2 regions of the Streptacidiphilus alkalitolerans genome follow, and region 1 is predicted to be linked to the other one. Evidence: riboswitches for the same ligand, from Rfam matches in the RefSeq annotation. Region 1 holds a riboswitch; the other holds the start of a gene.
What was found. A riboswitch is a leader RNA that binds a small molecule or an ion and turns the genes downstream of it on or off. The one in region 1 is predicted to bind S-adenosylmethionine.

Region 1 (3,311 bases):
TGGCGGCGGGTGTCCGGCACGCAGCGCCCGCCCTCGGTCCGGTAGGCCCACCGCGCGCCCTCGGTGACCAGCTCGCGCACCGCGGCGACGAAGCGGTCCACGTGCTCGTCCGGGGTGCCCGCGCCGAAGCTGACCCGGATCGCGTTGAGGCTGCGCTCCCCCGGCAGCGCCTCGGGCGCACCGCACTCGGACGGCGGGGCCTCTTCGCCACCCAGCAGGGTGCGCACCAGCGGGTGGGCGCAGAACAGTCCGTCGCGGACGCCGATGCCGTACTCGGCGGACAGCGCGGCGGAGAAGTGCGAGCTGTTCCAGTCCTGGACCACGAAGGACAGCACACCGACCCGCGGGTGCTCCTCACCGAACAGGGTCAGCACCTTGACCTGCGGGATCTCGGCCAGGCCGGCCCGCAGTCGGCCGATCAGGTACTGCTCACGGGCCACCAGGCCCTCGAACCCGGCCTCGGTGAGCGCCTTGCAGGCGGAGGCGATGGCATAGGCGCCGATGACATTGGGCGAGCCCGCCTCGTGCCGCGCCGGGCCCTGCTGCCACTCCACCGCGACCGAGCCGTCGGCCTCCCTGGCCACGCTGCGGCTGGCGCCGCCGCCGGCCAGGTAGGGCTCGGCGGCGTCCAGCCAGTCGCTGCGGCCGGCCAGCACGCCCGCGCCGAAGGGGGCGTAGAGCTTGTGCCCGGAGAAGGCCACCCAGTCCACGTCGAGGTCGCGGACCGAGACCGGGTGGTGCGGGGCCAACTGGGCGGCGTCCAGCACGATCCGGGCCCCGTGGCGGTGCGCCGTCGCGGCCAGCTCGCGGACCGGCCAGATCTCCCCGGTGACATTGGACGCGCCGGTGACGCAGACCAGCTTCGGCCCCTCGGGACACTGCGCCAGCGCCTGGTCCAGCGCCGCCACCGCCTCCTGCGGCGAGCGCGGGGCGCGCAGGTAGCTGACACCGACGTCCTCGCGGCGCCAGGGCAGCAGCGAGGCGTGGTGCTCGGTCTCGAAGACGAACACCCGGGTTCCGGCCGGCAGCACCGAGGCCAGCAGGTTCAGCGAGTCGGTGGTGGCCCGGGTGAAGACCACCTGGTCGCCGTCGCGCAGGTCGAGGAACTCGGCGACGGTGGCCCGGCTCTGCTCGAACAGGTCGGTGGAGAGCTGGGACAGGTAGCCGGCCCCGCGGTGCACGCTGCCGTAGTAGGGGGCGTAGGCGGCCACGTCGTCCCAGACCCGCTGCAGGGCCGGGGCGCTGGCGGCGTAGTCCAGGGCGGCATAGCTGACCTTCTCGCCGCCGACCAGCGGCACCTCGACGTCGCGGCCGAGCACGGCGAGCGGCTCACAGACGGAAACGGTATCGGCGTACGCGGACATAACGGCCCCTCCAGGGCATCCAGTGGACCCCTGGCCAATGGCCGCACAACTGAGGGATCCGCGCTTGCCCTGCGGCAGTGTTGCCGAAGGGCCTGGTCGTCACCCGGAAGCACCCCGCCACGGAAGGAGGGTTGCCGGACAGCAAGCCGGGGCTAATGACGCTGTCACTCGTGACCTGTGAAGAAGTATGACAGGGGTCCACCCGCTGGGCGAACCCCTGTCCAGGATATGAACTACGCGTGCGTCGCCGCAGCCCAGCGGGCCAGCACCGCTTCGGCCGCACCGGAGTCGATCGACTCCGCGGTGCGCTTCATCGCCGCCGCCAGCTGCTCCGCCAGCGGGGCCGCGGTCTGGTCCAGGGCGACCAGGGCCGAGGCCGAGTTGAGCAGCACCGCGTCCCGCACCGGGCCGTGCTCCCCGGCGAAGACCCGGCGGGCGACCGCGGCGTTGTAGGCGGAGTCGGCGCCGCGCAGGGCCTCGATGCCGACGTACTCGATGCCGACGTCGTGCGGGTCGAAGGTGCTGCGCTCGACCTCGCCGTCACGCACCTGCCAGACCGTGGACGTGCCGGTGACGGTCAGCTCGTCCAGGCCGTCGTCGCCGCGGAAGACCAGCGCGGACGCCCCGCGCCTGGCCAGCACGCCGGCGATCAGCCCGGCCATCCGGCTGTCGAAGCAGCCCACCGCGTTGGCCCGGACCCGGGCCGGGTTGGTGAGTGGGCCGAGCAGGTTGAAGGAGGTGGGGATGCCCAGGTCGCCGCGGGCCGGGGCGGCGTGGCGCATCGCCGGGTGGAACACCGGGGCCGGGCAGTAGGTGATGCCGGCCTCGGCCGCCACCTCGGCCACCCGGCGGGGCGTCAGCCCCAGGTTCACGCCCAGCTTCTCCAGCACGTCGGTCGCGCCGCTGGCCGAGGAGGCGGCCCGGTTGCCGTGCTTGACCACCAGCGCACCGGCCCCGGCCGCGACCACCGCCGACATGGTGGAGATGTTCACGGTCTTGGCCCGGTCGCCGCCGGTGCCGACGATGTCCACCGCCCGGCCCGGCACCTCGATCACGGTGGCGTGCCGGTACATGGCCTCCACCAGGCCGGTGATCTCCTCCACGGTCTCGCCCTTGGCCCGCAGCGCCACCATGAAACCGGCCACCTGGGCCGGGGTGGCCTCCCCGGTCATGATCCGGTCCATCGCCCAGGAGGTCTCCGCGGCCGACAGGTCGGTGCGGGCGATCAGCGCGCTGAGGACGTCCGGCCAGGAGCGCGCCTGCACGGGGTCGCCGCCGCCGTCAGCAGGAAACACGTTCGCCATGGCCGTGGGCCTCTCACTTGTTCAAGGATGGAGGACCACAGCCTAGCGACCGGCCAAACGCCGGGACGGCAGATCTCAGCCGACGAGATGCGCGGTTCCGCTGCGCAGCAGGGTGGTCGCCGTGGCGGCCAGCGCCACCGGGTCGACCGGTGCGGCGACGGCCGCGTCGGCCCGGCTCCAGGCGGCCAGCCAGGAGTCCTGCGGCCGGCCGATCAGCACCAGCACCGGGGGGCAGCCGTAGATCTCGTCCTTGAGCTGGCGGCACAGGCCCATCCCGCCGACCGGGGTGGCCTCGCCGTCCAGCACCAGCAGGTCGAGCCGGCGCCCGCCCTTGGCGTGCGCGTCCAGGGCCTTGATGACGGCGGGCTCGGTGGCGCACTCCAGGTACTGAATCTCCGCCAGGTCCGCGGCGGGCCGCTTCCCCAGCGCCAGCAGCACCTGCTCGCGGGTGTTTCGGTCGTCGCTGTAGACAAGAACGTTCAGTGCCATCGTCCGTTATCCCCCTGGGAGGCGATCAGGCTGGAAAGTGATCGGGCTCACTTCGGCGTCTCGCGGATGCTACTCCCGAAGAGGGTGCCGAAGCACCGGTGCGTACGGTGGAGATCGTCCCGGCAGCCGTCCGGCCGTCCGAGGTTCACCATTT
Region 2 (3,311 bases), on a different contig from region 1:
GGCGAAGTGGGCGAAGGAGCTGAACTCGATGTGGCTTCCGGCCTCGGGGTCGCTCCACACCGTGGTGTTGTTGACGCCGGGGAAGTGCGCCGCGAGGTGGATCTGCTTCAGTGGCTTGCTCATGGGTCGGACCTCTCCTCAGACGGCGGCGTAGCGGTTGGCGGGACGGGCCAGGCCCAGCAGCCCGCGCAGGGTGTCGGCCTCGTAGCCGGTGCGGAAGGCGCCGCGGCGCTGCAGCTCCGGCACCAGGCGGCGGGTGATCTGCTCCAGGTCGTGCGGGACGGCGGCGGGACGCAGCCGGAACCCGGTCAGACCGGCCTGCTGCCACTCCTGCAGCTGGTCCGCGAGCTGCGCGGCGGTCCCGGTGAACACCTGGGCGTCGCTGCTGTACGGGGCGCCGGCCAGCTGGTCCAGCCGGTCCCTGCGGGCGGCTGCCGCGTCGGCGTCGTCGTCCAGGAACACCACCAGGTCGCCGAAGACGTGCACGGTCTCCTCGGCCCGGCCGGCGGCGGCCTGTTCGGCGCGGATCTCGGCCAGGATGGCCCGGGCGTCCTCGGCGCCGCGCGGGGTGACGAAGCCGACGTCGGTGGAGCGGGCGACCAGCCGGTAGGGGATGGTCGCGTGCGCCAGGGCCGCGACCACCGGCTGTCCCTGCGGCGGGCGCGGGGTGATCGACGGCCCCTTGACGCTGAACCTCGCCCCCTCGAAGTCGATGTAGTGCAGCTTGTCGCGGTCCACGAAGCGGCCGGTGGCGGTGTCGCGGATCTCCGCGTCGTCCTCCCAGCTGTCCCAGAGCCGGCGGACCGCCTCGACGTAGTCGGCGGCCTCGTCGAACAGGTCCGCGACTAGCGCCTGGACCTGGGGCTGGTCGAAGTCCTCCAGCCGGAACGGCGGCACCGTGCGCCGGCCGAAGAGCTCGGCCTCGAAGGGGCGCCCGGAGACCTGGACCCGGAGGCCGGCCCGGCCGGTGCTGACGTAGTCCAGGGTGGCGATCGCCTTGGAGAGGTGGAACGGCTCGGTGTGGGTCGCCACCGCGGTCGGGATCAGCCCGATGTTGCTGGTCAGCGGTGCGATCCGGGCGGCGATCAGCACCGCGTCCAGTCGGCCGCGGACCTGGTCGGTGCGCCGGTCCTCGTCGAAGTGGCTGGAGGACTGCAGGCCGAGCGAGTCCTCGATGGTGACGAAGTCCAGCAGCCCCCGCTCGGCCTCGGCGACCAGGTCGGCCCAGTACGCCGCGGTGAGCAGGTCCTTCGGCCGGGCGGCCGGTTCGCGCCAGGCGGCGGGGTGCCAGCCGGCGCCGTCCAGGGCGACGGCGAGGTGGAGGGCAGGGTCTGGTTGAGGCATGGGGGGTGTCGCTTCCTGCTCGGGTGGGGGCTCCACCGGTGCGGAGGGCATGCCGAACGGAACCCGCGCCGGGACTGGCCCGGGGCGGCGTCGGCTGTGCGGGGAGGGAGGTAGGCGCGTTTACGACAGAGCGCTGCGGCTCAGGCCGAGTGACCGGCCGTACAGAGTGCGCTGGCGATGCGCTGAAGATCGATGTGTCGACGCGAGTACGTGCCGATGGCTCGACGCACCGCAGTCACCTCCGCCTTCAATCTCGCGCTTGCGGGGCCGGGTCCGGCACCGCCTGGTCGTCACCTGGAGCACCCCGCCGCGTCGGAGGGTTGCTGGTCAGCAAGCCAGGGCTTGTCGCTGACGCTCGTAACCTGGGGCTCACGGTAGCTCCGGTTGGGCGCCGAACACAATCCCCGGAGATCGACTCGCGTTCGAGCGAATACCAACTCCCTTGACCACAACACGGCTTGGCCGCGAAGTCTTCCCGCAGGCCGGGATCGCATCCCCATCAGATCCATAGGCATTGTCTAAAAGCCGCCGAGCGGTTAACGTAAGCCCTGGTTACGAGCGTCAGCGTCAAGCCCTGGCTTGCTGACCGGCAACCCTCCGACGCGGTGGGGTGCTCCAGGTGACGACCCGACAGGACGACAGTTCTCCTGTAAGCGCGAGGCCCCACGGGGCCGGAAGACGGTGAGGTGATCCACATGCAGGTACAGCGCTCGATGAGCACGCCGCGCCCGCAGGGGTCCTTCCAGTCGCGGGTCGCGCGGCGCCATGTCGACCTGCTTCGGGTGAGCAGCGCCCTTTGTCCGAGGACAGCCCCGGTCTGTTGACCGCGCTCGCGCCCTGCCGCGCCGAGATCTGACTCGACCACGCCCTCACCCTCGCCGTCACCCCGTCCCGCCCGCCGGGCCGCGGAGTGATGCTGCGCCCCCACGGGACGGAAAGCACACACCATGAGCCGTTCGGAAACCCCTGCGCGGATACCCGCGCCGCCGGAACCGCCGCCCTCGGACACCCCGAAGTCGGACGTCCAGCCCGCGCACCACGCGGTGCCGGACGAGCAGCTGCTCGCCGCGAAGCTGGTGCCGCTGCGCCGTCCGGGCCAGTGGGTCTCGGCGCTGGTGCTGCTGGTGCTGTTCGCCATGTTCGTGCACACGGTGTTCACCAACAGCCGGTTCCAGTGGGGCACGGTCGGCAGCTTCTTCCTGAGCGGCTCGATCCTGCGCGGCCTGGAGCTGACGCTCTGGCTCACCGCGGCGGTGATGGCCACCGGCTATGTGCTGGGCATCGGGGTGGCCGCGATGCGGCTGTCCAGGAACCCGGTGCTGCGCACGCTGAGCTTCGGCTTCGTCTGGCTGATCCGCTCGGTCCCGATCCTGGTGCAGCTGCTGTTCTGGTATGAACTGGCGTCGCTCTACCCGCAGTTGTCGCTGGGCATCCCGTTCGGCCCGGAGCTCGCGACGGTGCGGACCGCGCACCTGTTCAGCGGGATCCTGGCCGCCTTCATCGGGCTGACCCTGGACGTGGCCGCCTTCTCCTCCGAGATCGTCCGCGGCGGCATCCTCTCGGTCGAGCACGGCCAGACCGAGGCGGCCCAGGCGCTGGGCCTCGGCAACGCGCGGATCTTCCGCAGGATCGTGCTGCCGCAGGCGATGCCGGCCATCGTCCCGGCCTCCGGCAACCTGCTGATCGGGATGCTCAAGGCGACCTCGATCGTCAGCGTCATCGCGGTGCAGGACCTGCTCTACTCGTCCCAGCTGATCTACAACCAGAACTTCCTGATCATCCCGCTGCTGCTGGTGGCGACGCTCTGGTACGTCATCCTCACCACGCTGCTCTCGATCGGGCAGTACTTCGTCGAGCGCCACTACGCCAGGGGCAGCAACCGCCGTGGCGGAGAAGGCTTCTGGCGGGTGCTGCGCGGCAACATCCCGCTGCTGGGGCGGACCGGACGCGGTGCGGCGGTGCTCTCA

Region 2: linked by a shared signal. The riboswitch ahead of ACEZDG_RS18400 (putative leader peptide) and the one ahead of ACEZDG_RS24715 (aminotransferase class V-fold PLP-dependent enzyme) in region 1 are both predicted to bind S-adenosylmethionine.

What each region holds. Positions count from the first base shown of each region.
Region 1 is NZ_JBHEZX010000011.1:232,104-235,414, forward strand. It holds gene ACEZDG_RS24715 (aminotransferase class V-fold PLP-dependent enzyme) at 1-1,364, opposite strand, end outside; SAM riboswitch class IV at 1,420-1,540, opposite strand; gene trpD (anthranilate phosphoribosyltransferase) at 1,598-2,668, opposite strand; gene ACEZDG_RS24725 (hypothetical protein) at 2,744-3,157, opposite strand.
Region 2 is NZ_JBHEZX010000007.1:238,100-241,410, forward strand. It holds gene ACEZDG_RS18390 (NtaA/DmoA family FMN-dependent monooxygenase) at 1-123, opposite strand, end outside; gene ACEZDG_RS18395 (LLM class flavin-dependent oxidoreductase) at 139-1,344, opposite strand; gene ACEZDG_RS18400 (putative leader peptide) at 1,485-1,583, opposite strand; SAM riboswitch class IV at 1,595-1,707, opposite strand; SAM riboswitch class IV at 1,895-2,006, shown strand; gene ACEZDG_RS18405 (putative leader peptide) at 2,058-2,168, shown strand; gene ACEZDG_RS18410 (amino acid ABC transporter permease) at 2,292-3,311, shown strand, end outside.